3 regions of the Kitasatospora sp. NPDC094019 genome follow, and region 1 is predicted to be linked to each of the others. Evidence: riboswitches for the same ligand, from Rfam matches in the RefSeq annotation. Region 1 holds a riboswitch; each other region holds the start of a gene.
What was found. A riboswitch is a leader RNA that binds a small molecule or an ion and turns the genes downstream of it on or off. The one in region 1 is predicted to bind cyclic di-AMP.
Positions count from the first base shown of each region.

Region 2: it holds a riboswitch for cyclic di-AMP, as region 1 does, so the genes downstream of both, ACIQ9P_RS17310 (transglycosylase family protein) here and ACIQ9P_RS02230 (NlpC/P60 family protein) in region 1, are expected to answer to the same signal.
Region 3: it holds a riboswitch for cyclic di-AMP, as region 1 does, so the genes downstream of both, ACIQ9P_RS27515 (M23 family metallopeptidase) here and ACIQ9P_RS02230 (NlpC/P60 family protein) in region 1, are expected to answer to the same signal.

Region 1 is NZ_JBIWIF010000001.1:474,428-484,706, forward strand. It holds gene ACIQ9P_RS02205 (AMP-dependent synthetase/ligase) at 206-1,999, shown strand; gene ACIQ9P_RS02210 (glycosyltransferase family 4 protein) at 2,077-3,213, opposite strand; gene ACIQ9P_RS02215 (glycosyltransferase 87 family protein) at 3,467-4,891, shown strand; gene ACIQ9P_RS02220 (hypothetical protein) at 4,953-5,891, opposite strand; gene ACIQ9P_RS02225 (NlpC/P60 family protein) at 6,128-7,192, opposite strand; gene ACIQ9P_RS02230 (NlpC/P60 family protein) at 7,469-8,635, opposite strand; cyclic di-AMP (ydaO/yuaA leader) riboswitch at 8,646-8,798, opposite strand; gene ACIQ9P_RS02235 (NlpC/P60 family protein) at 9,142-10,185, opposite strand.
Region 2 is NZ_JBIWIF010000007.1:13,095-23,373, reverse strand. It holds gene ACIQ9P_RS17330 (sugar ABC transporter permease) at 1-356, shown strand, start outside; gene ACIQ9P_RS17325 (alpha-amylase family glycosyl hydrolase) at 415-2,121, shown strand; gene ACIQ9P_RS17320 (LacI family DNA-binding transcriptional regulator) at 2,147-3,166, shown strand; gene ACIQ9P_RS17315 (hypothetical protein) at 3,289-3,489, opposite strand; gene ACIQ9P_RS17310 (transglycosylase family protein) at 3,671-4,948, opposite strand; cyclic di-AMP (ydaO/yuaA leader) riboswitch at 4,935-5,100, opposite strand; gene ACIQ9P_RS17305 (hypothetical protein) at 5,368-7,599, shown strand; gene ACIQ9P_RS17300 (hypothetical protein) at 7,686-8,621, opposite strand; gene ACIQ9P_RS17295 (DUF397 domain-containing protein) at 9,136-9,390, shown strand; gene ACIQ9P_RS17290 (ATP-binding protein) at 9,885-10,279, opposite strand, start outside.
Region 3 is NZ_JBIWIF010000014.1:18,220-28,498, forward strand. It holds gene ACIQ9P_RS27485 (hypothetical protein) at 1-391, shown strand, start outside; gene ACIQ9P_RS27490 (hypothetical protein) at 833-1,984, shown strand; gene ACIQ9P_RS27495 (hypothetical protein) at 2,109-2,888, opposite strand; gene ACIQ9P_RS27500 (sensor domain-containing protein) at 3,046-3,798, opposite strand; gene ACIQ9P_RS27505 (GNAT family N-acetyltransferase) at 3,873-4,523, opposite strand; gene ACIQ9P_RS27510 (hypothetical protein) at 4,567-5,562, shown strand; gene ACIQ9P_RS27515 (M23 family metallopeptidase) at 5,630-6,502, opposite strand; cyclic di-AMP (ydaO/yuaA leader) riboswitch at 6,515-6,685, opposite strand; gene ACIQ9P_RS27520 (YiaA/YiaB family inner membrane protein) at 6,931-7,221, shown strand; gene ACIQ9P_RS27525 (alpha/beta fold hydrolase) at 7,395-8,222, shown strand; gene ACIQ9P_RS27530 (TetR/AcrR family transcriptional regulator) at 8,295-8,861, shown strand; tRNA gene ACIQ9P_RS27535 (tRNA-Ile) at 8,962-9,035, opposite strand; gene ACIQ9P_RS27540 (SpoIIE family protein phosphatase) at 9,227-10,279, shown strand, end outside.

The DNA of each region.
Region 1 (10,279 bases):
CGTCGGAGCGCGCGGTCGGGGCCGACGGGCTACCGGCCGGTCACCTCCGGGCTGCCGTAGGGTGCCATTCGAACGACCTGGCCCCGACCTGGTCGGACGGGTCAAGGTGTGACACTTCGAACACCGGAGCCGACCCCCCTGGTCGAAGCTGCCTACCGGGCAGTAACGTCCTGCCGTCCCGCAGCGTCGCGAACGAGGAGCAGTCTTGCTCGACTTCAGCCTTCCGGCCCTCTACCAGGTACCGAGCGGCGGTAACCTCTCCGACCTCGTGCACCAGAACGCCGAGCGGCACCCCGATGTCGCGGTGCTCAGCCGCAAGGTGGACGGCCACTGGCAGGAGTTGACCGCCGCCCAGTTCCAGGTCGAGGTGCGGGCGGCGGCGAAGGGCCTGATCGCCGCCGGTGTCGGTCCGGGCGACCGGGTGGGCGTCATGTCCCGCACCCGGTACGAGTGGACGCTGCTGGACTTCGCGATCTGGACGGCCGGCGCGATCACCGTGCCGGTGTACGAGACCTCCTCGGCCGAGCAGGTCGAGTGGATCCTCGGCGACTCCGGCGCGGTCGCGGTGTTCACCGAGACCGGGACCCACAGCGCGGTCGTCGCGGCGGTCCGCGAGCGGCTGCCGGAGCTCCGGCACACCTGGCAGATCGAGGGTCCGGCGCTGCCCGCGCTGGTGGAGTCGGGCCGCGAGGTCACCGATGCCGCCGTCGACGAGCGCCGCTCGGTGGCCACCGCCGACTCGATCGCCACCATCGTGTACACCTCGGGCACCACCGGCCGCCCGAAGGGCTGCCAGCTGACCCACGGCAACTTCATGGCCGAGTGCGGCAACGTGGTGGAGCGGCTGGCCCCGCTGTTCCGCACCGGCGAGAGCTCCGTCCTGCTCTTCCTGCCGCTGGCCCACGTGCTGGCCCGGATCGCCGAGATCGCCCCGGCGATGGCCCCGATCAAGCTCGGCCACGTCTCCGACATCCGGGACGTCACCGCCGAGCTGGCCTCGTTCCGCCCGACCCTGATCCTGGGCGTGCCCCGGGTCTTCGAGAAGGTCTACAACACCGCCCGGGCCAAGGCGCAGGCGGACGGCAAGGGCAAGATCTTCGACAAGGCCGCCGACACCGCGATCGCCTACAGCCGGGCGCTGGACGCGGGCGGCGCGGGTCTGCTGCTCAAGCTCAAGCACGCCGTCTTCGACAAGCTGGTCTACAGCAAGCTGCGGGCCGCGCTCGGCGGCCGGGCCACCCACGCGATCTCCGGCGGCGCCCCGCTGGGCGAGCGGCTCGGGCACTTCTACCGGGGAATCGGCTTCACCGTGCTGGAGGGCTACGGCCTGACGGAGACCTGCGCGGCCACCGCCTTCAACCCGTGGGACAAGCCGAAGATCGGCACGGTCGGCCAGCCCGTCCCCGGCGCCGCCGTCCGGATCGCCGAGGACGGCGAGGTGTTCTTCAAGGGCCCGCACGTCTTCACCGGCTACTGGAACAACCCGCAGGCCACCGCCGACACCCTGAAGGACGGCTGGATCGCCACCGGGGACATCGGCTCGCTGGACGACGAGGGCTACCTGACCATCACCGGCCGCAAGAAGGAGATCATCGTCACCGCGGGCGGCAAGAACGTCGCCCCGGCCGTGATCGAGGACCGGATCCGGGCCCACGCCCTGGTCGGCGAGGTCATGGTGGTCGGCGACCGCAAGCCCTTCGTGGCCTGTCTGATCACGGTCGACGAGGACTTCTTCCCGAACTGGAAGCAGCTCAACGGCAAGCCGGCCGGGGCCTCGGTGGCCGACCTGCGCGAGGACCCGGACCTGCTGGCCGCGCTCCAGCAGGCGGTGGACGACGGCAACGCGGCGGTCTCGCAGGCCGAGGCGGTGAAGAAGTTCCGGCTGCTCGACACCGTCTTCTCCGAGGAGACCGGCCATCTGACGCCCTCGCTCAAGCTCAAGCGCAATGTCGTGCTGAAGGACTTCGCGGCCGACGTCGAGGCGATCTACCGCAAGTAGCGGCGCCCGCCGCGGCCCGCCCCCGTCGTCCGGGGGCGGGCCGCGGTCGTACCCGCCTGTCGGTCGGGCCCGCGCGTTCAGCCCGCCAGCAGCGAGGTCAGCCGCCCGGCCAGCAGGTCCCAGCGCCAGGAGCGGTCCACCCAGCGCCGCCCGGCCTCGCCCATCCGTCGGCGCAGCTCCTCGTCCCGCAGCAGCCGGACGATCCGCTCGGCCGCCGCCGAGGGCGTGCCCCCCGGCACCACGTAGCCGGTCTCGCCCTCCAGCACCGCGTCCGGCGCGCCGCCGGAGTCGCCCGCCACCACCGGCAGGCCGGTCGCCGACGCCTCCAGGTAGACGATGCCCAGCCCCTCGACGTCCAGCCCGCCGCGGCGGGTGCGGCAGGGCATGGCGAAGACGTCGCCGGCGCCGTAGTGCGCGGGCAGTTCCTCCCACGGCACCGCGCCGGTGAACCGGACGGCGGAGCGCACGCCCCGGGCGTCCACCAGCTTCTCCAGCTCCGCCCGGTACGGGCCGCCGCCGACGATCAGCAGCACCGCGTCCGGCACCTCGGCGAGGATCTGCGGCATCGCCTCGATCAGCGTGTCCTGGCCCTTGCGCGGCACCAGCCGGGAGACGCAGACCACCACCGGGCGGTCCGCCAGCCCGAGCCGCTCGCGCACCGCGGCGCCGCCGGAGTCCGGGTGGAAGGTCCGCTCGTCCACGCCGGGCGGCAGCTGCGCCATCCGCGCGGCCGGCTCCGGGCCGACCGCGGCGGCGATCCGGGAGCGGGTGTACTCGCCGAGGTAGGTGAGCACGTCGGTGCCCTCGCCGATCCGGCGCAGCAGCTGCCGGGCGACCGGCAGCTGGGCCCAGGCGGCCTCGTGCCCGTGGGTCATGCCGAGCAGTCGGCCGGCCCCGGCCCGGCGCAGGGCGGGGGCCATCAGCCCGAGCGGCGCGGCGGCGCCGAACCAGACCGAGTCGCAGCCCTCCGTCCGCAGGATCTCGGCGGCCCGCCGGGTGACCCGGGGTGTGGGAACCATCACCTTCACGCGGTCGCGGATCACCGGGAAGGGCTGCTCGGCGTCGAAGCGCGCGACCTCGGTGCCGTCGCGCCAGGTGGAGGCGTACACCACGACGCTTCCTGCGGGCTGACGGACGGCCATGTTGTGCACGAATGCCTGGATGCCGCCGGGCCTCGGCGGGAAGTCGTTGGTGACGATCAAGGTCTTGTGCATCAGGCCACGGCTCGCTCGGTCGGGGGGTGCTCGGTGTACCGCTGGGTGATCCGTACGATAGGTCAACACGACGACCCGCCGGGAACGGATCCACACAAGGCAACCGTTCCCTCCCCGGGTCTGTCCTAGGACAGGGTGGTCGGCGCGGCCGGCCCGGCCCCGCGGTGGCGGCCGGTCCCGACCCGCCCGGACCGCCCGGGCGTCCGTCGCGCGGCGCCGCCGACGGAACGTCCGAGACGAACGAGGGAGCGCAGTGGAGTTGGCCCCGGCCACCGAGTCCGGTACACCCAGCGGCGCCGAGGGCTCCGGCACGGCGCTCGCCGTCCGCCGCGAGCCCGTGCGGCCCACCACGCGCCCCTCGGGCCGTTCCGGCGCGCTGCTGGCGCTCGGGGCGAGCTGGGTGGCCACCCGGACGCTGCTGATGCTCCTGGTGACCGGCGTGCTGCGGATGCCCGGCGGGGACATCACCGCCGACGTCTGGCTGATCTACCACGGCTGGTACGGCGTGCTGCAGACCGGCACCTTCCCGCTGGACGACGTCACCTGGCAGTACCCGCCCGGCGCCGCCCTGGTGATCCTGCTGCCCGGCCTGCTGCCCTGGTCGTACCTGGTCTCGTTCTGGGTGATCTGCGGCATCGCCGACGCCCTCGCGATGGGCCTGCTGGTCCGCACCGGGCTGCGCAAGGGCCGGGCGCTGACCGGCGCCTGGGTCTGGGTGGCCGGCGTCCCGCTGCTCGGCCCGATGATCTACAACCGCTACGACGTGATCGTGACCGCGATCGCGGTGGCCGGACTGCTGGCGCTGATCCGCCGCCCGGCGATCGGCGGCCTGCTGCTCGGACTCGGCGGCATCGTCAAGATCTGGCCGCTGCTCGGCCTCATCGGCACCCCCTCCGGCCGCCGCACCCGGCGGTCCTGGACCGCCGCGGCCGCCGCCACCGCCTCGATCGGCTTCCTGCTGGCGGCGGGCATGAACGGCGCGTTCGAGTTCCTGACCTTCCAGAAGGACCGCGGCATCGAGGTGGAGTCGGTCGGCGCGCTGCCGATCCACTTCGCCCGGATCGCCGGGAGCTGGGACGGCCGGGTGATGATGAACTACGGCTCGGTCGAGATGCTCGGGCCGTGGGTGCCGCTGGTCAGCAAGGTGATGCTGGCCGGCACCGTGCTCGGCTTCGGCTGGCTGCTGCTCTGGCGCTTCACCGCCCGTCGGCGCAACGCCGCCACCATGTACGACGCGGCGCTCGCCGCGCTGCTGATCTTCACCGTGACCAGCCGGGTGATCAGCCCGCAGTACCTGGTCTGGCTGGTCGGCGCGGCGGCGGTCTGCCTGACCGTGCGCGGCACCAGCCAGCGGCCGGTGGCGCTGCTGATCCTGGCCGCGACCCCGCTGACCCTGGTCGAGTTCCCGCTGGTCTTCGGCGACGTGGTCGCCAGCCGGCCCGGCGCGATCGCCGTGCTGACCGCGCGCAATCTGCTGCTGCTGGTCGCGACCGTGCTGTCCTGCGTCCGGCTCTGGCGCTCGACCCGGCGCACCGACCGGGTGCCGGCCACCGTGGTGATGCCCCGCTCGGAGCCGGTGCCGGGCGTCGCGTTCTCGGTCCGGCCGGGCATCGCGTACGAGCAGGACCTGCTGGACGGCATGGACCGGCCCGCGGCCGCGCCCGGCGAACGGCGCTGAGCGAAGCGCCGGGCGGGCGGCACCGGGCGGCGCGGCGCCGTCCGGGGCCGGGACGCGGACCTCAGCCCGCCAGCGCCCGGACCTCGGCGAGCCAGTGGCGGGTGAACTCGCCCAGGCCGAGTCCCAGCCGGTCCCGGAACAGCCCGTCCAGCCACGCCTCCCGGTCCGCGCCGGGGGCCGCCGCGCCGACCGCCCGGTAGAACGCCACCAGGCGCTCCGGGCCGTACCGGCGGGCGATCAGGTCGCAGGCCAGCCAGGACTGCTCGTAGGACTGCGCCAGGCCCTCCCCTCCGGCCGTGAGGGCGGCGTCCGGGGGCAGCGCGACCGGCAACCGGCCGGCCGCGACGTCCCGGGCCAGCTCCGGCGCGATCTGCCGGGCCGAGCGGCCCGAGTCGCGGTAGCCGGTCCAGTCGGCGACCCCCTCGGAGAGCCAGAGCGGCGTCCAGGCCCGGGTGTCGGCCCGGGTCGCCACGTGCACCGCCTCGTGGGTCACCACGACCTGCCGACCGAAGTCGCTCAGCCGCGCGTACACCTCGGGGTTGACCAGCACCCGGTCGGCCGGGGCGTGCAGGGGCGCGCCGGGCGCCGAGACCGTGACCGCGGCGAGGTCCGCCCAGCCGGGCCGGTCGTCCGCCAGCAGCCGGGCGAACTGCTCCCCGGTGGCAGGAAGTTCGAGCAGCAGCCGCCCCGCCCAGGCACTGCCCCAGAGGGCCTCGACGGCGGCCACCGCCCGGTCGCCGACCACGGCCGCCCCGGCCCGCGCGGCCGGGTCCGCGCCGTCCACCCCGAGCACCAGGCAGCGCGCCCCGGCGACGGCCCCGACCGGGCCGAGGTCCCACAGCGGGGGCGGCCCGCCGACACCCTCCTCGCGTTCGATCCGGCGGCCGCCGGCCGTACGCAGCAGCGTCAGCCGGCGCGGGTGCACCACCGGCCGCTCGTCGTACCCGGTCACCGTGACGGTCAGCTCGGCGGTGGCGGTGGACCGCCCGGCCGGGTCCACCGGGCCGAGCAGCAGGTTCCGGTAGCCGGCGGTCAGCGGCAGCGGGGGCGGCCCGGCGCCCAGCGCCCGGGCCCGCTCGTCGAGCAGCGCCGAGACGTCGGCGTACTCGTCCGAGGCCGCCGCGGCGGGCCGCGCGGGGACGGCCCCGGGCAGCGAGAGCTGGGCCAGGCCGCCGGCCGCGAGCAGCAGGGCGGTGCGCCGGGACGGGCGTCGGCCGGCGGCGGGTTCCGGGCGGCTCAGAGCCGGATCACCCCCGCGACCGGCATGGCGTTGACGCTCTCGTAGCGCACCCGGGCCCCCGGGTAGGGGGCGTGCACGATCACCCCGCCGCCGGCGTACATCCCGACGTGGTGCATGTCCCGGTAGAAGATCACCAGGTCTCCCGGCCGTGCTTCGGAGATGCCGACCCGCCGCCCGGCGAACGCCTGGGCCTGCGAGGTGCGCGGCAGGGTCACTCCCGCCTGCCGCCAGCTGTAGTACATCAGACCGGAGCAGTCGAACGCCTTGGGCCCGGTGGATCCGTAGACGTAGGGCGAGCCGATCATCCGGACCGCGGCGGCCAGCGCGGCGCCGCCGCGCTCCGAGGCGGGTGGCGTGGTGCCGAGGTCGAGCCGGTCGGTGCCCCGGGTGGCGCGCTGCTCGGCCTCGCGGGCGTCCTGGGCGGCGAGCCGGGCGCGTTCGGTCACGCCCAGGCTGTTGAGCAGCCGCTGCGCCCTGGCCAGCCGCTGCTGGATCTGCTGCTTGCCGTCGGCCAGGGTCCGGCGGGTCTGTTCCAGTTCGGCGAGCTTGGCCGACGCCTCGGCCCGGCGCTGGTCGAGCACCCGCTGACGGCCCAGCACCTCGTGCAGGGTCTCGTTCTGCCGCTCGGCCGCCTGGTCCAGGGTGCGGGCCCGGGAGAGGTAGCCCTCCGGGTCGGTGGACAGCATCAGCTGGACCGTCTGCGCCATCCCGCCGCCCCGGTACTCCGCCCCGGCCACGGTGGCGAGGTCGCCGCGCAGCTGGTTGAGCTCGTCCTGGGAGAGGGCGATCTGCTGCTGGAGCGTGCCGGTCTCGTGCTGGAGCCGCTGCTGCGCCTCCTGGGCGGCGTTGAAGCGCTCCGAAGCCTGCTCGGCCTCGTCGTAGAGCTGCTCCACCTGGGCCTTGACGTCCTTGCGGTTCGCCGGGGCGTCGGGCGCGCCGGGAGCCGCCTGCGCGGTACCGCCGGTCGCCACGCCCAGCGCGGTGGTGGCCGCGGCGGTGAGCACCAGCGCCCGGGCGAGCGTGTGTGCGCCTGACAGCGGGGAACGGCGGTGCGCGGTCATACGACGTCGGCTCCGATCCTGGGCCGGGACCCGCCGCCGCACCGGACCGGTCGGCTGTCGAAGCGGGCGTCCGGTGGCAGACGTTAGCGAGTCAGGGCAACCGTTTCCAAACCCCTCCGAATCCGAATATTCAGGCACTGATCGGACATCAGAACGGTTCGCTCCCCGCAGCTCCCGAGGACCGGCCGACGACCGGGCGGCGCCCCGGGGGAAAACCGCAGGCCCGGCCTCCCCTCGGGGGAGACCGGGCCTGCCGGGAGCCTGTGGACCCTGGGGTCAGAGGCGCACGATGGTGTTGACCGGCATGTTGGACGCCGACTCGTAGCGCACCGACGCGCCCGGCTTCGGGGCGTGGATGACCTGGCCGCCGCCGACGTAGATGCCGACGTGGTGGCGGTCGCCGTAGAAGATCACCAGGTCGCCGGGCTGGGCCTGGGAGATGTCCGAGCCGATCCGGGTACCGGCGTTGGCCTGCTCCTGCGAGGTCCGCGGCAGCGACACACCCGCCTGGGCGTACGCCCAGCCGGTGAGGCCGGAGCAGTCGAAGGAGTTCGGGCCGGTGGCGCCGTAGACGTACGGGGAGCCGAGCTTGCTCTCGGCGGCGGCGATCGCGGCGGCGGCGCGCGAGCCGTTGGCGGCGGGCGCGGCGGGCTTGGCCGCGGCGGCGGGCGCCGACGCGGGCGCCGAGGCGGGCGCGCTCAGGTCGCTGCGGGTGGTGTCGCGGGTGGCGCGCTCGGCGTCGGCCTTCGCCTTGGCGACCTTGGCGGCCTCGGCCTTCGCGGCGTCCGCCTTGGCCTTGGCCTCGGCGGCGGCCTTCTCCTCGGCCGCGCGCAGGGCCTGGCGCTCCTGCTCGGTGAGCGTGTTGAGCAGCTGCTGCGCCTTCGCCAGCTTGCCCTGGACCTCGTCCTTGGAGGTCTTCAGCTGCTGGGTGGTGGACTCCAGCTCGCCGAGCTTGGCCTGGGTCTCGGTGCGGTCCTGGTCGAGCCTGCGCTGCTGCTCCTGGAGCTCCTTCAGCGCGCCGGACTGGGTGGAACCGGCCTGGTTCAGGGCGTCGGCCTGGCTGAGGAAGTTGTCCGGGCTGGCGGACAGCATCAGCTGGACGGTCTGCGATATGCCGCCGGTGCGGTACTGCTCGCCGGCGATCTCGGAGAGGCCGCCCTGGGCCTCCGTCACCACGGCCTGCTGGCGGGCGACCTTGTCCTGCAGGTCGGCGACCTGCTTCTGCAGCTCCTGCTGCTTGGCCTGGGCGCCGTTGTACTTCTCGGTCGCGACCTCGGCCTGCTCGTTGAGCTGGTCGACCTGCTCCTTGACCTGGTCCTTGGTCGGCGCGGGGTCGGCGTGGGCGCCGGACTGCGCGGAGAGGGCGACGGCAGCGGCGGCGAGACCGGTCATGATCGAGACCCGGGTGCGGCCGGCGGGCTTGGGACGACGATGGGACGCCACGAAGGCGGACTCCTTCTTCCTCATCCGCCTACCGGGTGAGCTGACGGGTTCGGGCGGAAGCGTGCCCTACGACGCCTCACCGTCCGCGCGAGCGGCCGACCTGGCGCCGATTCACCCCGGAGGAACGTGGTTCCCCGGCTCCGCTCCCCAGCGGACCCCCGACTGCTGGGTCTGGTTCGGACGGGCGCCTGAGGCCCCGCCCGGCTGCTTCGCGAACTCGGCGGTGAACCCCACCGCCACCCAGGCTGAGTGATCGACTGTGCGGGGTTCGAAGCACGACCCTAGTAACAGATCCGTGATCCGTTCAAATCCTTGTCAGAAAAAAGTCAGAAGAATACCCAAGTTCCTTTGTGAATATGACCGACCGTGATCACATCCCCACATCGGGCTGATCATTTTCCCCCGAACGGCCGAGCGCCCACTTCAAACCCCAGTGCCACCCCCGGTCGGAGGTGGCACTGGTCACAACGGCCGGAAACAGCCCTCGGGAGTGTCGTGGCGGAGCGTCAGACCCGGCGGATCGCGTTGATCGGCATGGCGTCGGCCTTCATCACCTTCACCACGTCACCGGTGTGCGGCGCGTGCACGACCATGCCGTTGCCGATGTACATGCCGACGTGGCTGCGGTCGGCGCGATAGATGATCAGATCGCCCGGCTGCGCCTCGGCGAGGGACGGCACCCGGCTACCGTAGTTGGCCTGGGCCTGCGAGGTACGCGGCAGCGAGACACCCGCCTTGGCGTAGGACCAGACCATCAGGCCGGAGCAGTCGAAGGTGTTCGGGCCGACGTCGCCCCAGCCGTAGGGGGAACCCTGCTTGCTCATCGCGTTGGCGACCGCCGACCCCGCCATACCGCTGACCTGGGGCAGGCTGGCCGGGTCGGTGCGCTCGCTGCCGCGCGAGGCGCGGTCGGACTGCTGCTGCGCCGCCTTGACGGCCGCGCGGTCGGCGGCGCTGAGCGAGTTCAGCAGCTCCTGCGCCTCCCGGAGCTTCTTGCCGACCTCGGTCTTGGACTGGTTCAGGTCCTTGGTGGTGCTGTCCAGCGAGGCCAGCACGGCCGCGGCCTCGGCCTTCTGCTGGTCGAGCCGGCGCTGCTGGTCCTGCAGCCCCTTGAGCGCCTCGGCCTGGCTGGAGCTGGCCTGCTGCACGCTGGAAGCCTTGTCCAGGTACCCGGACGGGTCGGAGGACAGCATCAGCTGGACGGACGGGTCGATGCCGCCGGTGCGGTACTGCTCGCCCGCCACCGCGGCCAGCCCCGACTGGAGCTGGGTCATCTGCTCCTGCCCGCGCGCGACCTGGTCCTGGAGCTGGTCCGACTGCTTGCGCAGCTGGTCGGCCCGCTCCTTGGCGCCGTTGTACCGTTCGGTGGCCTGTTCGGCCTCCTCGTTCAGCTGGTCGATCTGCGCCTTGACGTCGTCCTTCTTGGGCGACGGGCTAGGCGCTGCGTGAGCGGCGACCTGGGCGGAGAGTGCGACCGCGGTCGCAGCGGCGGCCGTGAGCACGGAGACCCGCGCGCGGCTCGGCTGCTTGGGACGGCGGTGGGAGGCCAAGAGGACCGGCTCCTTCTTCCAATGGACTCACCCGATGGGGTGAGAATCCGGAAAATAGGTTTGACGCCAGACCCTAGTGAAGATCCACGTTTCG
Region 2 (10,279 bases), on a different contig from region 1:
GCTACTTCGACACCATCCCGGTGGAGATCGACGAGGCCGGCCGGGTCGACGGGCTCTCCCCGTTCGGCACCTTCTGGCGGCTGGTGCTGCCGCTCGCCCGCCCGGGCCTGGCGGTCGCCGCCTTCTACTCCTTCCTCACCGCCTGGGCCGAGGTCGCCTTCGCCTCCACCTTCATGCTCAGTTCCGACAAGTACACGCTGGCCGTCGGCCTGCAGACCTTCGTCAGCGAGCACGACGCCCAGTGGAACCTGATGGCCGCTACCGCGGTGCTGATCGCGATTCCCTCCTCGGTCCTCTTCTACCTGGTGCAGCGCCACCTGGTGACCGGGCTGACCGCCGGGGCCTCGAAGTCCTGACGGGCCGACGCCCCCACGTACCGACCGCTCCGCCTCCTAGTCCCAAGGGATACCGTCCATGACCCAGAACCTGGCCGACACCTCCCGGCCCGCCGCCGACGCCACCGCTCACGAGGCCGGGGCCGGCGCGGACAGAGGCTGGTGGCGGGACGCGGTCATCTACCAGGTGTACCCGCGCAGTTTCGCCGACGCCAACGGCGACGGCATGGGCGACCTGCCCGGCATCCGCGGCCGCCTGCCCTATCTGCGCGACCTCGGGGTGGACGCCGTCTGGCTGTCGCCGTTCTACGCCTCCCCGCAGGCCGACGCCGGCTACGACGTCGCCGACTACCGGGCGGTGGACCCGATGTTCGGCACCCTGCTGGACGCGGACGCGCTGATCCGCGACGCCCACGCGCTGGGCCTGCGGATCATCGTGGACCTCGTCCCCAACCACTCCTCCGACCAGCACGAGTGGTTCCAGCGGGCCCTGCGCGAGGGTCCCGCCTCCCCGCTGCGCGAGCGCTACCACTTCCGCCCCGGCCAGGGCGAGAACGGTGAACTGCCGCCCAACGACTGGGAGTCCATCTTCGGCGGCCCGGCCTGGACCCGCTCCGAGGACCCGGACGGCACCCCCGGCGACTGGTACCTGCACCTGTTCGCCCCCGAGCAGCCCGACTTCAACTGGGACAGCCCCGCCGTCGCCGACGAGTTCCGCTCCATCCTGCGGTTCTGGCTGGACATGGGCGTCGACGGCTTCCGGATCGATGTCGCCCACGGCCTGGTCAAGGCCCCCGGCCTGCCCGACCTCGGCGGCGGCGACCAGCTCAAGCTGCTCGGCAACGACGTCATGCCGTTCTTCGACCAGGACGGCGTGCACGAGATCTACCGCAGCTGGCGCAAGATCCTCGACGAGTACCCGGGGCAGCGGATCGGCGTCGCCGAGGCGTGGACCCCGACCGTCGAGCGCACCGCCAACTACGTCCGCCCCGACGAGCTGCACCAGGCGTTCAACTTCCAGTACCTGGGCACCTCCTGGGACGCCGCCGAACTGCGCGCGGTGATCGACCTCTCGCTCGACTCGATGCGCCCGGTCGACGCCCCCACCACCTGGGTGCTCTCCAACCACGACGTCACCCGGCACGCCACCCGGTTCGCCAACCCGCCCGGCCTCGGCACCCAGATCCGCACCCCCGGCGACCGCGCGCTCGGTCTGCGCCGCGCCCGCGCCGCGACCCTGCTGATGCTCGCCCTGCCCGGCTCCGCCTACGTCTACCAGGGCGAGGAGCTCGGCCTGCCCGACGTCACCGACCTGCCCGACGAGGTCCGTCAGGACCCGTCGTTCTTCCGTCAGGCCGGTCAGGACGGCTACCGCGACGGTTGCCGGGTCCCGATCCCGTGGTCCGGCACCGAGGCCCCGTACGGCTTCGGCCCCACCACCGGCGGCCCGTCCTGGCTGCCGCAGCCCGCCGAGTGGGCCGCGCTCAGCGTCGAGGCGCAGACCGGCGACCCGACCTCCACCCTGGAGCTGTACCGCTCCGCATTGGCCCTGCGCCGCGCCACCGCCGATCTCGGCGCCGGCGGGGAGGTCGAGTGGCTGGAGGGCCCCGAGGGCACCCTGGCGTTCCGCCGCGGCTCGTTCGTCTGCACCGTCAACACCACCGGCGCACCGGTCGCGATACCGGCGCCCGGCCGGCTGCTGCTGACCTCCGCCGGCGCCGACCCCCGGGTCGTCGACGGCGAGGCGGTGCTGGCCGCGGACAGTACCGACTGGTGGGCGGTCTGACGTGGTTGCAATAGGCTCTGGGACCGTGACTACGGCGCGACTCTCAGACATCGCGGCGCAGGCGGGGGTCAGCGAGGCCACCGTCTCCCGCGTGCTCAACGGCAAGGCGAACGTCTCGGCCGCCACCCGGCAGACCGTGCTGGCGGCGCTCGACGTGCTCGGCTACGAGCGGCCGACCCGGCTGCGCCAGCGCAGTGCCGGGCTGATCGGACTGATCACCCCGGAACTGAGCAACCCGATCTTCCCGGCGCTGGCCCAGGTGATCGAGCAGGTGCTCAGCCGGCACGGCTACACGCCGGTGCTCTGCACCCAGACCCCGGGCGGCTCCACCGAGGACGAGCTGGTCGAGATGCTGGTCGACCGGGGCGTGGCGGGCATCGTCTTCGTCTCGGGCCTGCACGCGGACAGCACCGCCGACCACGACCGCTACGCCCGGCTGGCCGGGCGCGGGGTGCCGTTCGTGCTGATCAACGGTTACAGCGAGAAGATCGACGCGCCGTTCATCTCGCCGGACGACCGGGCCGCGATGTGGATGGCCGTCCAGCACCTGGCCGAACTCGGCCACGAGCGGATCGGCCTGGCGGTCGGGCAGCGGCGGTACGTGCCGGTGCTGCGCAAGATCGAGGGCTTCACGGCGGCCCTGCGGGAGGTGCTCGGGTACACCCGGGAGGAGGCCGAGGAGTCGGTCCGGCACACGCTGTTCAGCGTGGAGGGCGGGCACGCGGCGGCCGGGGCGCTGCTGGACAAGGGCTGCACGGCGATCGTCTGCGGCAGCGACATGATGGCGCTCGGCGCGATCCGGGCGGTCCGTCAGCGGGGCCTGGCGGTGCCGCAGGACGTCTCGGTGGTCGGTTTCGACGACTCGCCGCTGATAGCTTTCACCGAGCCGCCGCTGACCACCGTGCGCCAGCCGGTGGAGGCGATGGCCACCGCGGCCGTGGACGCCCTGCTGGAGGAGGTCGGCGGGAACGCCGTCCAGCGCGGGGAGTTCACGTTCCAGCCGGAGCTGGTGATGCGCGGTTCCACCGGGGCACGCGCGCGCTGAGGACAGGACGAGGGGCCCGGGAGCGACGATCCGCTCCCGGGCCCCTCGGTGTTCGCGCCCGGCCCTCCCGGACGGCGGGCCGGTCCTGGCCCGCCCCCGGATGCCGGGTCGGTGCCTGCCGCTCAGCCTTCCTGGACGGTGGGCCGGTCCTGGGCGGTCCGGTGACCGTCGGCGGCGTCACCGGTACGGGCCCCGGTGCGTCGGCCCCGCTCCAGGAAGTCGCGGAGGATCAGTTCGACGGCGTCCTGCGGGTTCTTGGTGCCGGACAGCATCATCACGTCGATCGCGAGATTGGCGTCGAGCGAGACGGTGACCTGGGCCATGGTGACTCCTCCTCGGGTGCAGGGCAGCAGCATGCCCGCCGGAGGCGCGTTCTGACCATGGCGGTCCGGATCCGGGTCCGGACCCGTGAGTGGGCCGGCTCCGGAGAGCGGCCGTGCGGGCATGCCTCGGCCCCCGGGGAGAGGAGCGACGGCTCTCCCCGGGGGCCTCGGTGCGATCGGATCAGACCCGGCCGGCGAAGTCCGGCGCCCAGTTGGCGACGGTCTGGACCCGCACGCCCGAGCTCGGGTTGGCGGCCTCGACGTACTTGCCGTCACCGACGTAGAGCGCGACGTGGTAGACGCCGGAGTCCTGGCCGTTGTTGGACCAGAACAGCAGGTCGCCCGCCTTGAGCGAGTCCAGCGACACGTGGGTGGACGCGGCGGCCTGGTCGGCGGCGACGCGCGGGACGGAGACGCCCGCGGCGCGCAGCGCGGCCTGGGTCAGGCCGGAGCAGTCCCAGCCGCCGTTGCCGGTGCCGCCGTAGACGTACGCCTGACCGACCTTCGACTGGGCGAAGGAGACGGCGGCGGCCATGCTGCCGGTGGCGGCCGGGGCGGGGGCCGGGGTCTCGGCCTTCGCCGCGGGCTGGGCGGCGGGCTCGGCGGCGGTGCCGGAGCCGTTCTGCTGGCCCTTGCCGCGGTTGAACCAGTCGAAGCCCTGGCCGGCCTTGTCCGCGGCCGGGGCCTTCGCCTCGGCGCGGTCGCCGAGGGTCAGGTGCTGGCCCGGGTAGATGCTGTGCGGGCCCTCGGCCAGGGTGGCGCGGTTGAGCTCGTACAGCCGCTCCCAGCCGCCCTGGACGTGGTTCTTGTCGGCGATGGTGGAGAGCCAGTCGCCGGCGACCACGGTGTAGTCGGCGGAGGCGTCCTGGCCCGCCTGGCGGTGCCACTTCTGCCAGTCCTGGCCGCCGGTGGGCCGCTGGGCGGCGTCGGAGGCGGCCGGGGCCGGGTTCGCGGGCTTGGCGGCCTGCTGGCGGTCGGCGGGCTTCTCGGCCGGCTTGGCGGCCGGGGCGGGGGTCTTGGCGGTCGGCGCGGCGGTGGCCGAGGTGTCCACGGCGGGGGCGGCGCCGCCCTTGGTCAGACCGGCCTGGACCGAGCAGACCGGCCAGGCGCCGGGGCCCTGGACGGCGAGCACCTTCTCGGCGATCGCGATCTGCTGGTCCTTGCTGGCGAGGTCGGCGCGGGCGGCGAAGGAGGTGCCGCCGAACTCGGCCCAGGTGGAGTTGGTGAACTGGAGTCCGCCGTAGAAGCCGTTGCCGGTGTTGATGCTCCAGTTGCCGGTGCTCTCGCACTGGGCGACCTTGTCCCAGGTGGCGACGGAGGCGGCCGAGGCGGTCCCGGCGGTGAGGCAGGGGACGGTGAGGCCGATGCCCGCGACGCCGAGGGCGGCGATCGCGCGGCGGGTACGGCCGGACAGACGGGTGCCGTTGGTGGGCAGCATGAAGACTGGGTCCTCTCCCACGCCTGCGAGGTGAGCTGTCGGATTCGGGCCGGAGTAGCCCGGCCGCGCTGTGGACGCGGCTTCACCCCTAGCCCGGGCCCGGTCCGAGGACCGGTCCTGGGCGAACTACCTGTGGTTCCCCCGCTCCTGCCGTGATGCATTGCACTGCCAGCACGCCCGACGGCAGGACTCGGCGTCGCGGACGGGCTGGGTCCGTGTGGCCACGAACGGGGAGCACGTTAAGCAGAGCCGGCTTCAAACCGCAAACATGTGTGATGACCGTCACAGTTTACGAAAGACGTGCTGAACGGCTGTCCTTCATGATCAGAAATGACCGATTTCCGGCAACGCCCGTCATGGCCAACGCAACTGCCTATGCTTCAGAGCGTCGGCACCCCACCGACGCCGACGCAGCCGCCCGGGGGGAGGGCTACGCACCGATGGGCATCGACGAGGAGCCGGACGCCGCCCGTCCGGACGTCAGGCCACGCGGAGCACACCGCAGGGCAAAGCACCGCAGAGCGGACATCACGCCCGAACCACCCCGAACTCCCGTAAGCCGTCGCGTACTACTGCGCTGGCTGGCCGTCGGTACCGCCTTCGCGGCGGTCAGCGGGGAGGAGGTCCTGCGCCGCTCGCTGACCGGTGAGACCCGGCTGGTCACCCCGGCCGCCGTCGTCGGCCCCACCCCGTCCGGGGCGGCCGCCCCGATGGGCCGGGACGGCGGCCACGGCGCCGCCCCGCCGGACTCCGCCGCCTCCGGCACCGGACCCCCCGAGCAGCCCGCCCCCGCGCCCACCGTCGACCAGGGCGGCCGCCGCTGGTCCGACCGGACCGGCTGGGGCGGCAGTCCGCCCGGACCGCGCGCCGCCGTCCGGATCACCGACAAGGTCCTGCTCGACACCGACGCCGAGGTCGGCTCGCTGCTGGTCGAGCCGGGCGGCAGCCTCACCTTCGCCACCGACCGCACCCTCACCCTCGCCGCCGCCGGCAACGTCGAGATCCGCGGTTCCCTCGCCCTCGCCCCCGACGGCGACCGGGTCCACACCCTCCGCTTCCCCGCCGTCGACGAGAAGCGCTTCCGGGGTGACGGCATGACCGTGGTCGACACCGACGTCGGCCTCTGGGTCACCGGCGCCGGCTACCTGCGGCTGGACGGCGCGGCCAAGACCGCCTGGGTCCGCGCCGAGCGCGAGCTCAGGGCCGGCGACACCGTCGTCGACCTCGCGGCCCCGCCCGCCGGCTGGCTCCCCGGCGACGAACTGGCCGTCACCCCGACCGGCCCGCCCGATCAGGACGGCTTCGCCGCCGCCTACGACCTCGTCACCGTGCGGTCCGTCAGCGGAACCACCGTCACCCTGGAGACCCCGCTCAGGTACCCGCATCCCAGGGTCGCGGCCGGAGGGGGCGTCACCGTCGGCGCCGAACTGCTCAACCTCACCCGCAGCGTCCGGGTCGAGGGCAGCGCCAAGGGCCGCGCCCACGTCCACCTCACCAGCACCCGCCGGGCCGACGTCCGGCACGCCGCGCTGCGCTGGGTCGGGCCGCGCGCCGACACCAAGGAGACCTGGCGGGGCCCGGAGGGCACGGCGCCCGTCACCGCGCCCGTGCTCGGCCGGTACGGCCTGCACTTCCACCGGCTCGGCGACGCCTCCCGGGGCACCGTGGTCGAGGGCGTGGTCGTCCGCGACGCGGGCAGCCACGCGTTCGTGCCGCACGCCAGCCACGGCATCACCTTCCGCAGCTGCGTCAGTCACGAGACCTGGGAGGACGCCTACTGGTGGGACGGTCCGCTGGACACCCGCACTCCCCAGCAGCCCTCCGACGACATCGTCTACGAGTCCTGCGTCGCCTCCCGCACCCTGCTCGAACCCAACCCCCGGGCCTACCGGCTGACCGGCTTCAACCTCGGCGCGGGCACCGGCGGCAAGGCCCTGGACTGCGTCGCCGTCGGGGTGCAGGGTGCCACCGGCGCCTCCGGCTTCGAGTGGCCGGAGAACAGCGAGGGCGTCTGGGACTTCCAGCGCTGCCTGGCCCACAACAACCTCCAGGACGGCATCTTCGTCTGGCTCAACGCCCAGCGGCACCACGTGGTCACCGAGTTCGCCGCCTACCACAACGGTGGCTGGGGCATCGAGCACGGCGCCTACCTCAACGACTTCGACTACACCGCGAGCGTGCTGTACGGCAACGCGGGCGGGGGAGTGGCGCTGCACGCGCTCGGCCGGGACCGGGGCAGCAACTTCGACGGGCTGCTGATCGACGCCGCCGGGCGCAGCGACTTCGCGGTCTCCACCGCCCGGCACGAACTCGCCGGGGAGTCGGTCACCTTCAGCCGCAGCCGGTTCACCGGCTACCGCAGGGCCGGGATCGCCTTCCGGGCCGGGGCCGACGGCAAACCGGACGACGTGCTCGTGCTGGACTGCGAGTTCGGCGGCAACGAGCTCTGGCTCGACCCGGAGGCCGGGGCGCCCAAGAACATCCTGCTGCGCCGGGCCGGTTCGACCGAGGTGGTCCAGGTCCGCCGGGCGGGGGAGGAGGGCACCGCGCAGCCGCAGTGGAACGCGGTCGCCGCGTCGGTGCCCACGCTGGCCGGCCAGTCCCGGCCGGTGCAGGTGCCGGGGCTCAGGCTGAAGGACGCGGCCGCGCCCACCACCCGGGTGGGACGGTGACGGTGCCGTGCCGCCGCCCGGTGCCGGCGGCAACGCGACGGGTCCGGAACGGAGCTGCCGTTCCGGGCCCGCTCGCGCGGTGTCCGCTACTGGGCGGCGTGCCGTCCGGCGCCCCGGAGGCCGTTCCCGTCGGCGTCCTCGGCCTCGTCGGTCCCGAACTCGGGCGCGACGGCGGGCAGCGCGGCCAGGTAGGTGGAGGCGACCAGCTGACCCACCGCCTGGTAGGCGCCCAGCGGGGCGGCCGACGGGCAGCCGGACTCCTCGGCGGCCGCGGCGAGCAGCTCGGCGTCCGCCTCGGGGCCGATCACCAGCGGGGCCAGGGCCGGGTTCTGGGCGCCCATCTCCTTGAGGTGGGCGACGGCCTCGGCCACCGAGCCGGGGATGTCCAGCGCGGCGGCGACGACCGGGACGGCGAGCCGGGCGGCCAGCAGCATGCCGGTGATCCCGGCCGCGTCGGCGGCGGCCTGCCCGCCGACGGTGGTGAGCACCACGCCGTCGGCGGCGGTGGCGATGGCGAACAGCCGGGCACGGTCGGCGCGGGCCAGACCGGCCTCGGAGAGGCGGACGTGGACGGCCTCGGCGAGCAGCGGGTGCGGGCCCAGGGTGTCGGTAACCTGGGCGCCGTACTCGGCGGCGAGGGCGTGCAGGTCGGGGAGGAAGCCGTGCGGGCCGGGCACCAGCGGTACCACGACGGGTGTCGGCAGGCCGGCCTCGGCCGCCTCGGCCAGGAGTTCGGTGACGGTGCGCTCGGCCCCGGTCCCGCCGCTGTGCTCGCCGTCGGTCCGGCCGGCCGGCAGGTAACCGGCGGCGGTCAGCACACCGTTCTGCTCGCTGCGGACGATCGAAAGCAGTTCCTCGACCACGGACCGGGATTCCGGGCCGGCCGCCGCGGGCACGGCCAGCAGCAGGGCCGGGGAACCGGCCGGGATCTCGGGGCGCTCGGGACGGCGGTGGCGCCCCCGCGCACGGGAGCCTGGAGTGCGGACGGGCAGTGGCGCGCCCGGGATGGCTGCGGTGCTCATGGCGGAGATCGTAGGACATCGGCCCGCCCGTCCCGCAGTCGGCTGCCGCTCCGGGCGGGACCACCACTGCGAAAATCGGACATAACCGGCCTCCGGGCGGCAGTTGCCCCGGTACCCGGGTAGATGCGGCGGAACGGGCCTTTCGTTGCAGGGGTGGCGCGTGAGATGTCTCACAGCATACGACCGGCCTGACGGAGCGTCACTGGAGGGCGACTCCCGGCGTCGGAAGATCAACATTCAGCGGGGGGTCGCCTACGGGCGGTTAGCGGCGACTTGCCGATTCAGTCGGCTATGTCCGCTTACGTACCCCCGGGGGGGCTCTTTGTGAAGAGTTCCGGTTCGGTGTCGAAAAGGCCGTGCACCTGCAATGTCCCGTGCTGATGCACGTGCACTGGAGCTATCATCGCGTCAAGTGAGGCGTTGTGCCGGGCTGGTACGGGGCCGGCCCGGTCGTTCGGCCGGGGCCGGGGCGCTGAGCTGGACGACCCACTCCGGAGCTCTTCGGGAGATTTCTATGCACGACTCGCACGACACGTACGACCCGTACAACGGGATGGCCGCTGCGGACCTCGAAGGCGTGGTCTGGCAGAAGAGCCTGCACAGCAACTCTCAGGGGAACTGCGTCGAATTCGCCGCCCTTCCGGGGGGCGAGGTGGCGATGCGCAACTCGCGCTTCCCGGACGGTCCGGCGCTGATCTACACCCGGGCCGAGATCGCCGCACTGCTGCTGGGGGCCAAGGACGGGGAGTTCGACCACCTGGCGGTCTGACCGGCCGTCGGCTTCACCATCGGGGGGCCGTCGTGGGTGCTGACACCACGACGGCCTTTAGTCTTTTCCGGCCCCGGGCCCGCGGGCCGCGGAGTTGCCGGGTCGCGGATCCGCCGGGATCCGGGCCTTCGTGGCCCCCGTCGTCGCCCTCGTCGTGGCGCTCTGCCCGTCCGGTCTCCGGCGCTCTGCCCTTCCGTTCCCGCTGTGTGCTCCCGGCGTCCGGCCTTCGCCGCCGGTGACTCCCGCCGCGCCCGCTCGCGCCGCCCGACCCGTGCCGACCGGTTCCCGTCGCCCGAATCTCCCCGACCGGCCGTCGTCGCGCTGCCGAGCCGCCGCACGCGGATCGGAGGGACGTGGATCGGAGGGACGCCACCGCCGGGAGGCTGCCGGACCCGCTGCCCGAGGGTCGCCGGTCGCCGTTGCCGGGGTGGGTGGTCGCCGAGGGGAGGCCGCCGGTCGTGGTGTTTCCCGGGCGGCCGTCGGCGGACGCGGAGTCAGGCCGAGCGCCGGTGCCGCCCGCCGAACTCGGCCGCGGGGGCCGGTCGCAGGCTCTCCTCCGCCTCGAACAGCGCCCAGACGACCTTGCCGCCGCCCAGCGGGTGCCAACCCCAGGAGCGGCTGAAGGAGTCGACCAGGTGCAGTCCGCGGCCGGACTCGGCCACGAAGTCCGCCTCCCGGGCCACCGGGCCCAGGCTGCTGGGATCGCTCACCGCGCAGACCACCTGGGGCGCGCGGTGCACGAGGCTTATTCGGATCGGCAGCCTGCCCTCGGGCGTCGGCTGCATGGGAAAGTCGTGGTCGTCCACCGTGGTCGGGCACGCGCCGATCGCGTGCCGCAACGCGTTGGTCACCAGCTCCGAGGCCACCAGCGCGACGTCGTCGAAGAGCT
Region 3 (10,279 bases), on a different contig from region 1:
GGCCGTCGAACTCCTCAAGGGCCGCTGGATCGGCGGCGCGCAGGACGACCCGGACATGAAGGAGATCACCACCGCCTGCAACCTCAAGGAGCTCACCAAGACCTTCGGCAGCGGTGACGAGAGCAAGGCCACCAACATCACCAAGGGCTCGGCCGGCACCGTCAACGGCGCGAAGACCTTCAGCGTCAAGTCGAACAACAGCGCCGGCGGCGAGGTCACCCTGCACGTCGCCACCGAGGGCAAGCCGTACCCGCTCCGGATCGAGAAGACCGGCAAGGGCGGCGGCCAGATGGACTTCACCGACATCGACAAGGCGCTGACCGTCCAGGCCCCGCCGGCCGACCAGGTGATCGACTACTCGCTGTTCAAGGACAAGGTCCGGACCGCCTGATCCGGCGGCCGACCGGCACCTGCTCCGGTGGCGGAGCAGGCGGCGGAGCAGACGGCGATAAATCCGTTGCCCTCCTTCGGGGAGGCTGCCTACAGTGGCGGCACACTGAAAGGAGGTGATCCTGAGTTGAGTTCCATCAGGATGTGTGAGGTGGCTGCTCGCTAGAGCCGCCCTTGCCTGTGCAGGGTGGGGCCCATGGTCCCCGGCAGGCGAAATTCCCAGCAGTCACCCGGCCCGCGGGCTCACCGGTACATCCACGGTGCCTCGGCGCCCGGCCCCTCGTGGGCCCGGCACCGAGGAGCAGCCCGCGGGCCGTCTGCGTTCCCGGACGGGTTTCCGCCCGCGTTCCGGGGCGGGTTTCCGCGACCGCCCCGGGGGCATCCCCGCTAGAGTCGGCGCGCGCTCCGCAGGGGCGGGACGCGGGCACTGGGGGTGTGGGCGATGGCGACACGGCGGACCGCCGCTACGGCGGCGGGGCGGACGGCTCGACGGGCCGCGGCGGGAGCGCTTCCGGGCGCGGGCCTGCTGGGGCTGGTGCTGTTCTCGCTGGGGCGGCCGCACCCGTGGCAGGCCCTGGGCGGCGGACTCGTGGTGGCCTGCGCGGCGACCCTGGTCGGCGGTGCGCTGGGGTTCCTGTTCGGGGTGCCCCGGGTGCGCGCCGGCGCGGCGGGCGCCGCCGAACCGCACGGTTCCTACGTGCCGAACACCAACCTCGAACAGGTCTCGGACTGGCTCACCAAGGTCCTGCTGGGCGTCGGCCTGACCCAGCTCGGCTCGATCGGCGAGCGGCTCGACCAGCTCGGCTCCACCCTCGCCCCGGTCCTGGGCGGGGGTGCGGACGCCTCGCCGCTCGCCGCCGCGCTCGTCCTCTACTTCGTCCTGCTCGGCTTCCTGGCCGGCTGGCTGCTCACCCGGCTGACGCTGCCCCGGGTGCTCTCGGACGCGGACCGGGCGCTGGACCTCTTCCTGGCCGGGCAGGACCGGGACCGCAAGGGCGACCGGGTCGGCGCGGACGACCTGCGGATGCGGGCGATGCAGCACCTGGGCCTGGTGGGCACCAGTACCGGGAAGCCCGACGATCTGCCCGGGTCGATGCTGCCGACGGACCCGGCGGGCGGACCGGAGGGGCTGGTGGCCGAGGTCCGGTCGACGGCCCGGCGCTCGGCGCTGACGGCCGCGCAGGTCCGGGACCTGTTCGCGGACGGCTCGGAAGGGCGGCGGGTCCAGGCGCTGGCGCTGATGCAGGGCGATCCGGCGCTGGGCGACCTGCCGAGCGTGCTGGAGGCGATCGAGCACCCGCGCTCGGGCTTCGAGCAGTACCACGCGCTGCTGGCGGCCCGCGGGCTGCTGTCCCGGCTGCCGGCCGAGGAGACCCGGCGGCTGCGGGAGGCGGTGGCGGGCCGGCTGATGGCACCGGACGGGATCCCCTACGGCTCGGACCGCAGCTGGCTGGCGGAGAAGATCCTCTCCCGGCTGGAGCCGGCGGTGTTCCTGCCCCAGCAGCAGGGCGGGCCGACCGCGGGCACGAGCGGGGCGGGCGCCGGGCAGGGGACGGACGCAGCGGCGGCGGACACCGGGGAACCCCGGGCCTGAGCCGGGCCGTGCCGGACCGGACCGCTCGGCCCCCGACCGCCGGACGAAGGACCCCGCCGACGGCCGGGAGACCGCCGGACGCCCGCCTCGCCGGGGCCGGGTCCGGGAGTGCCCCGGATTCCGGTCACGAGCTCCGGGCGCGGTGCCGCGGGCCCCGGTCGACCACGACCGGACCGCCGCTCCCGCCGCTCCCGCCGACCCGGCGGAGCACCAGCACCCGGCGGGGGCGGCCGCCCTCGGTGGCCGGCGGGAGAATCCGGATCTCGCTGGCGATCCGGCGCTCGCCGAGCAGGTGCCGGACGGTGTCGAGGTGGCCGGCCCGGCGGCCCGTGCCGTCGAACAGCGGATGGACCCGGACCTCACCCCCGGGCGCGGTGACCCGGACCAGTTCGGTCAGCGCGGCCAGCTGCCACTCGGGCCCGAAGAGGTCGGGATAGGCGAAGACCAGGTAGCCGCTGAGGGTGAGGGCGAAGGTGCCGTCCGGGAACGGGAGCCGGGGCAGCGCGGCGGCCACGTACTGCCCGGGGTGGGCCGCACGGTCGGCCGCGAAGAGCCGGCGGGCCCGGTCCCAGCTGCGCAGGTAGCGCTCGGGCGGACGGTGGCGGCGGGGCGGGTAGAGGTCGGGGCGGGCGTCCATCGCGGCGGCCATGGCGGCCCTGGCGGCCAGCGCGTGGGCGGCGATCTCCTCCGCGGGCCGTGCGTACACCGGGTCGGTGGCGATCACCCGGCAGCCGAGCGGACGGGCCTCGGCGGCCAGGGCGGCGGCGCCGCCGGGGCAGTCGAGCAGCGGGCCCCGGAGGTCGGCGAGGGTGGCCCGGGTGAGGCCGAAGAGGCCGCAGTACTCGTCCAGCGGACGGGAGGTCACCAGGGCGGCGGCCGGGGCGGGGGAGGTTCGGTCGGCCATCGCGGCCATCCGAACACGGCCCGTCGGGAGCCGCATCCGCAGACGGCCGGCCGGGGATCGGCCGGCCGGGGACGGGACGGGGACGGGACGGGGACGGGACGGGGACGGGAACAGGCGGTGGGAGCGGGCCGGCCGGAGCGGACCGGCCGGAGCCGGGTCAGCGGCCGAGCAGGCCCCGGACGGCGAGGCGGTTGACGTTGGTCAGGCCGCGCACCAGCTGCGGGGTGACGAAGAGGAACAGCAGGCCGACCAGGGAGACGCCCGCGATCTGCAGCGGCGACTCGATGTAGTAGACGTAGTGGCCGGACTCGGTGGTGAAGTCGTAGAGCCGGTAGCCGGGCCAGTCCGTCCAGCGCGCGAACACCCAGTGGTAGGCGGGGTAGAGCGCGAGCGTCCAGCCGACGCTGAGGAAGACCAGCGACAGCGTCATGCTGAGGATCGCCCACGGGAACATCACCACCTGGTACAGCACGGCCTTCCAGCCCGCCGCGTCCGTCAGCCGGGCGGTGACGGCGCCCCAGAAGCCGGGGCGGGGCCGGACCGGCTCCGGGCCGGGGACGTCCAGGGCCAGCAGGCCGCGGACCCGGGCCCGCTCCAGTCGGCCGAGGCCCCGGGCGGCGACGGTCAGACCGGCCAGGACCGGCAGGCCGAGCACCGTCACGAAGGTGCCGAGGCCCAGGCAGAACAGCGTGACGGCGACGGTGAAGCCGACGATCGCCAACGGCAGACCGGTCAGCGTGTAGCCGACCTCCCGGTAGAAGTAGGAGCTGAACGGGGCCCGCCAGGCGTACGGCGGCTCCTCGGTGCGGTGGACGGCGCCGCTCCGGCGGTCGTCGGCGCCGTTCTCGGCGTACCCGGTGCGGCCGTCGTTCGACTGGTACTCGCTGTGCTGCATGGTGTGGGTGCTCATGGCCGGGTCACGGTCCCTCGGGTCGGTCGCGGTGCGGGCTGGTCGGGCGGTCTCCCGCCGACCTCTGAAGCCTGTCAAAACACGCCCCCGCCGGACATCCGGCTCCCCGCCGAACCGGAGGTGGGGTTATCCCCCCTGCCCGCCGTTCCCTCCCCGCCGTCCCCGCACCGCGGGTCGTCCGCCAGCAGGGCGTACTGCCGGGCGTCGCGCCAGCCGTCCGGACCCCGGTAGTCGTGCCGGACCCGCCCCTCCAGCCGGAAGCCCGCCCGGACCAGCACCCGGATCGAGGCGGCGTTGTCGACGTCCACCCGGGCCTCCAGCCGGTGCACGCCGAGCGGGCCGAAGGCGAAGTCGCGCAGCAGGGCGAGCAGCTCGCCCGCGTAGCCGGAGCCCCAGACGTCGCGCCGCAGCGCGTAGCCGATCGTGGCGGCGCCGTGCGGGAGCAGGCCGAGCGCGGCGTTGCCGATCGGGACGGCCCGGGCCGGGTCGTCGGCGTCGGCGTGGCGGGTGACGGCGAGCCGGTAGACCTCCCGGCGCTCCTTCTCGGCCTCCTCCACGAACTGGGCGACCTGGTCGGCGCAGGTCTCCAGGTCGCGCGGGGCGAACGGCAGGTAGCGGGTGGCCTCCGGGTCGCCGAACACGGCGTGCAGCGCGGCCACGTCCTCGGGGGTGTGGTGGAACTCGCGCAGGGCCAGCCTGGGACCGGTGAGACGAACGGGGACCATGGCTCCCGACCCTACCCGCGACCAGCGGTTACGGTTCGTGGTTATGGAAGACGAAGACCTGCGGCTCGCCCCGCGCACCAAGGCCGCCGAGCTGCTCGTTTGGGCGGAGGCGGAGGGCCGCGAGCCCGTCGCCGAGAGCCCGCTGCGAGCGGTGCTGGCGCTGCTGGAGCTCGGCGAGGGCAGGATGCACGACGGCTGGCCCGAGCTCACCTCCGCCGCGGTGGAACACCTGCTGTACGAGCGCCTGTACCTGTACGTCCAGCCCGAGCCGGGGCAGGACCCGCTGGCGTACGGCGCGGCGGTGCGGCTGCTGATCGACCACCGGCGGGCGGCGAAGCGGCTGAACGCCAAGCGGCAGGAGCGGCTGCACGCGGAGGCCGAGTGGCAGGGCGAGGTGGCGGCCGGACTGCTGCGCCGGGCCGACCTGGTGACCTGGCCCCGGCTGTACACCCTGCTGCTGCGGGCGGACGGGGTGGAGACCGCCGACGGGGAGGCGGTGCGGGCCTGGCTGGAGGGGTTCCGGGAGCTGCCGGAGGAGGAGCGGCTGGCGGCGTTCACGGCGCTGGAGGCGGACGGCGTGCTGGACCCGGTGGACGACGGGGGCTGGGAGGGCGGCGGCCGGACGCTGGCGGTCGGGATGGCCACGGACGGCGCGCGGCGGCTGCTGGAGCAGGGACTGATGCGGCGCAGCTACCGGAACCTGGCCGAGCTGACGGCGCTGGGCCGACCGATGCCGGAGGAGCTGGCCGGGGACTTCGGGGCGTTCGAGGAGGCGGCGGCGCTGGTGGCGCTGGAGCTGGCCGGCACCTGGACCGTGCCGGGGCTGCCGGAGCTGCTGGTGGCGGAGTTCCCGGAGCTGGCGCCGGAGCCGGGGCCGGCGGAGATCGACGCCTACCTGGCCGGGCTGGACGCGGCCTGGGCGGACGAGCAGGCCGCGGCCGAGGAGCCGGAGGACGGGGACGGGTACGGGCCGACGGAGGCGGACGACGGGGACGGGCCGACGAGGGCGGACGCCGAGGCGGAGGAGCCGGCGGAGTAGGCGCGGAACACGGCGAGGGGCCCCGGCCGGTGCGGCCGGGGCCCTCGTCCTGCTGGGGGAGGCGGGGTCAGGGGGTGACGCCGCGCTGCTCGAACCAGGTCTCCGGGTCGACCGGGGCGCCGCCGCCGGGGCGGACCTCGACGTGCAGGTGGGCGCCGGTGACGTTGCCGGTCGCGCCGACCTTGCCGATCTGCTGGCCGGGGAGGACCTTGCCGGAGCCCTTGATGATCGAGGAGAGGTGGCAGTACCAGATCTCGGTGCCGTCGGGCAGGGTCTCGACGATCCGGTAGCCGTAGGCACCGGCCCAGCCGGCCGAGGTGATGGTGCCCTGGCCGACCGCGTAGACGGGTTCGCCCTGGTCGGCGGCGAAGTCGAGGCCGGTGTGCAGGTGGGCCCAGTAGCGCGCGCTCTGGCCGTAGTGGGCGGAGAGCCGGTAGTCGCGCACGGGCAGCTTGATGGCCGCGAGCTTGGCCTTCTCGGCCTCCTCGGCGGCGCGCCTGGCCTGCTCCTGCTGGGCGACCTGGGCGGCGCGCTTGGTCTCGGCCTCCTGGGCGGCCTGGACCCGGGCGGTCTCCTCGGCGGCGGTGCGCTGGCTGTCGGCCTGCTGCTGGATCCGGGCGGCGAGCGCGAGGCCGGGGTCGGCGGAGAGCGCGACCGGGGTCTCGTCGGGGGTCTCCACGGCGGGCGCGGCGGCCGGGGTGGCGGAGGCGAAGCCGGTCGCGCCCAGGGTGGCGGCGACGGCGGTCACGCCGAGCAGCGGCGCGGTGCCGCGGGTCTGACGGGGCATCCGGTGCCGGCTGGTTTCGGCGGCCGGCGGGGCGATCTCGTCGGCGGGACCGCCGAAGGGGCCGCCGTGGCCGGCGAACGGGCCCGGATGGTCGAGCAGCTGGGTGCCGGTGGAGGACCCGGACGGGTGTGCCTGGGTGTGCGTCGACGCCACGGAGGCGCGCTCCTTTCCTTCCTTCGCGCCTACCGGGTTAGCTGACGGGTTCGGAGCAGGAAGGTCTCCTACGGCTGAGCCTGGGCAATGCCCCGACCCGGCCGATTCACCCCAAGGAACATGGTTCCCCGGCTCCCATGGCCTGCCCGGAGGCCGGCCGGCGGGATTAGGCGACGGCGCACGGTGCCGTCTGGTTACGGCGTTACGAACCGCGCTGCGTTATCAAACGTTAATCCGAGAGTCCCCCGATTCCAAGCCATCCGTTGGTGAGGACCGGACACGGATCGGACATCGGGTGGCCCTATGGGCGTTTTATGACGTTTGATGACAACTGACACTACCGAACGTGAGAGGACGTCAACGAACGGGGTCGCATCTGAGTACGCCTACTCATGTGCGGCCGCGGGCGCGCGGCCATTCTGGGCGCCATGAGCGCACCGATGCAGTCACGGACCACGGCCGCCTACTACGTCCAGGCCGTCCTCTCCTTCGCCCTCTCCGCCGCCGCCCTCGGCGCCGGGATCGCCTACCTCCCGGTCGAACCGTGGACCAGGGCCTTCCTCGCCGTCGGCCTGCTCTGGACGATCACCTCCGCGTTCACCCTGGCGAAGGTGGTCCGGGACCGGCAGGACACCACCGAACTCGTCACCAGGGTCGACCAGGCCCGGCTGGACAAGCTGCTGAGCGAGCACGACCCGTTCAAGGTGGAGGGGATCTGACCGGTCCTGGCGCGGCCGGACCCCGGGACGGCCCCGCGTCGGCCCCGGGACGACCCCGGGGCGACCTCCGAGAGGGCCTGGCGAGCGTCCGGAGCGGGCTTGACGGCTAAGGCTATTAGCCTTAGCTTTATGGCTATCGGCACTCGCCGACGATCCGGACCGAGGAGGCCCTCATGAACGGCACCATCGCCCCCGCCACCCGCTACCTCGACCTCCCCGGCGGCCGGATCGCCTTCGACGACACCGGTCACGGCACCGGCGCCCCCGTCGTCCTGCTCCCCGGGATGCTCGACAGCCGGGCCGCGTACCGGCATCTGCGCCCGCTGCTCACCGCCGCCGGCCGCCGGGTGATCACCATGGACCTGCGCGGCTTCGGCGAGTCCTCGATCCAGTGGGACGACTACTCCCCGGCCGCGATCGCCGGCGACCTCCTCGCCCTGCTGGACCACCTGGGCATCGACCGGGCCGTGCTGGCGGGCAACTCCTACAGCGGCGCCAGCGTGGTCCGGGTCGCCGGGGACGCCCCCGGACGGGTCGCCGGGATCGTCCTGCTGGACGCCTTCGTCGAGAACCTGCCGCCGACCGCCCTCCAGCGGGCGATGCTCCGCGCGATGGGCGCGCTGCTGGTGCGCTCGCCCGCGTTCTGGGGGCTCTACCTGCGCAAGGCCGCCTTCCCCGGCCCCAAGCCCGCCGACCACGAGGAGTACGTGGCCGGGCTGGTCTCCGCACTGCGCACCCCGGGCCGGCGGGCCGCCACCCGCGGCTACGTGCGGGGCGACTCCTCGCCCACCGGCTGGACCTCGGCCGTGCGCTGCCCGGCGCTGGTGGTGATGGGCTCCGAGGACCCCGACTTCGGCGACCCGGAACTGGTCGCCGACCGGCAGGCCGCCGCGCTCGGGGCACGCAAGGTGATGGTCGAGGGCGCCGGGCACTACCCGATGGCCGACCACCCGGAGGCGACCGCCGAGGCCCTGCTCGGCTTCCTCGCCGAGCTGGCCTGACGCCCGGCCCCTCCTCGCCCCGCGCCCGTACGCCGCCCGCAGCCCGCCGCCACCACCACCAGGAGACCCACGGTGCCCCGAGTCGGACTCACCCCCGAGCAGGTCGTCGACCACGCCCTCGCCCTCATCGACGAGCAGGGTCCCGAGGCCCTCACCCTGGCCGCCGTAGCCGCCCGCGCCAAGGTCGCCACCCCCTCGCTCTACAAGCACGTCAGCGGCGGACTGGCCGAGCTGCGCCGGCTGATCGCCGTCCGGGTCACCGAGGAACTGGCCGACCGGCTCGCCGGGGCGGCCCTCGGCCGGAGCGGGGACGAGGCGGTCGCCGCCGTGCTGCGGGCGTACCACGGCTACGCCACCGAGCGCCCGTACCGGTACGCCGCGCTGCCGCAGGCCCCGCGGCCGGACGAGGACCTGACGGCCGCGGCCGCCCGGCTGGTCGGGGTGATCGTCGCGGTGCTCCGCGGGTACGGGCTGGAGGGCTCCGAGGCGATCCACGCGGCCCGTACCTTCCGCTCGGTGGCCCACGGCTTCGCCGCGCTGTCGACCGCCGGTGCCTTCCAGCTCGCCGAGGACCTCGGGGAGACCCAGGAGCGGATCATCACCGTCCTGACCGCCGGGCTGCGCGCCTGGCCCCACTGAGCCCGGCCCCGCGCGGAGGCGGCGGTGGGGCGGTCGGGGCGGTCGGGGCGGGAACGCCGAAGGGCCCGGAGCGGGATGCTCCGGGCCCTTCGGACTGGTGTGGGGCTAACAGGACTTGAACCTGTGGCCTCTTCCTTATCAGGGAAGCGCTCTAACCGTCTGAGCTATAGCCCCGCGCCGTTGCGACCCGCCACCGCGAGGGCGGCATGTCGTACGGAGAAGGGTACCGGACCCGACGGGGGCCCACGCACATCGGGCGTCCCGGCCGCCCCGCGGCGCACCGTTCGACTCTCCCCTCACCCGATTAAGAAATAAGGTATTAAGAATTAACTGCCCCATAAGGCACCCGAGAGGCCGGCCATCCCATGGACCCGCGCAGCAGCCCCACCGCGCGCAGTGCCATGCGCTGCGTCCGCTTATTGCTCGGCTGCACCGGCGCCGCCGATCTGCTCGGCACCGTCCTCGCCGAGGGCCCGGGCTGGATCACCGGTGAGGGCTCGGCGCTCTACCTGCTGGACTCCACCGGGATGCTCCGGCTCACGGCCTCCCACGGCCTGCCCGACTGGGCCCACGAGCGCTACAGCGTGGTCGACCCGGCCGGGGACCTGCCCGCCGCGATGGCCCTGCGACTGCGCCGCCCCTATCTGCTGAGCCCCGAGCGCACCAGCACCGACTATCCGAACCGGAACGCCGGGCTGGGCACCGGGATGGTCGCCGTGGCCACCCTGCCGATGCTCGTCGACACGCGGCCGCTGGGCGTCCTGGCGCTCGCGCTCGCCCACCGGGGAACCGTCCCCCGGCGGGACCTGGACGTGCTGGAGACCCTCGCGGACGCCTGCGCGCACCGGCTCGGCTACCTGCTGGAGCACGCCAGGGCCGGCACCGGGGGACACCGGGAAGGCCCGGAGCCCGGCGGACCCCCCGGGTCCGAGGGCCGTTCCGACCGGGGTGCGGCGAACGGGGTGCGCCCCGGCCCGTGCGCCGGCGCCGGCGATCCGGCCACCGCGACGGCCCACTCGATGCTCTCGCTCGCCGTCCGGGCCTCCGGGCACGGGGCCTTCGAACGCGACCTGGTCACCGGCGAGACCCACTGGGACGCCCAGGCGCTGCGGCTGGTCGGCCGACCGGCCCCGGACAGCGGCGGCACCTCCCCCGCGCCCACCCTGGACCTCGTGGTCCACCCCGAGGACCTCCCGGACGTCCAGGCCGCCATGGCCGAGGCCCTCGACACCGGCGGCCCGTACCGGATCCGCTACCGGGTGCCGCGCCGGGGCGGCGGGGTGATCCGGATCGAGGAGACCGGCGAGGTGATGCTGGACGTGCACCGCCGACCGGTCCGGATCGCCGGACTGATCGCCGACCTCGACCACGGCCGCGCCCCCGGCGAACGCCCGCCCGGGGACGGCCCACCGGCCGGG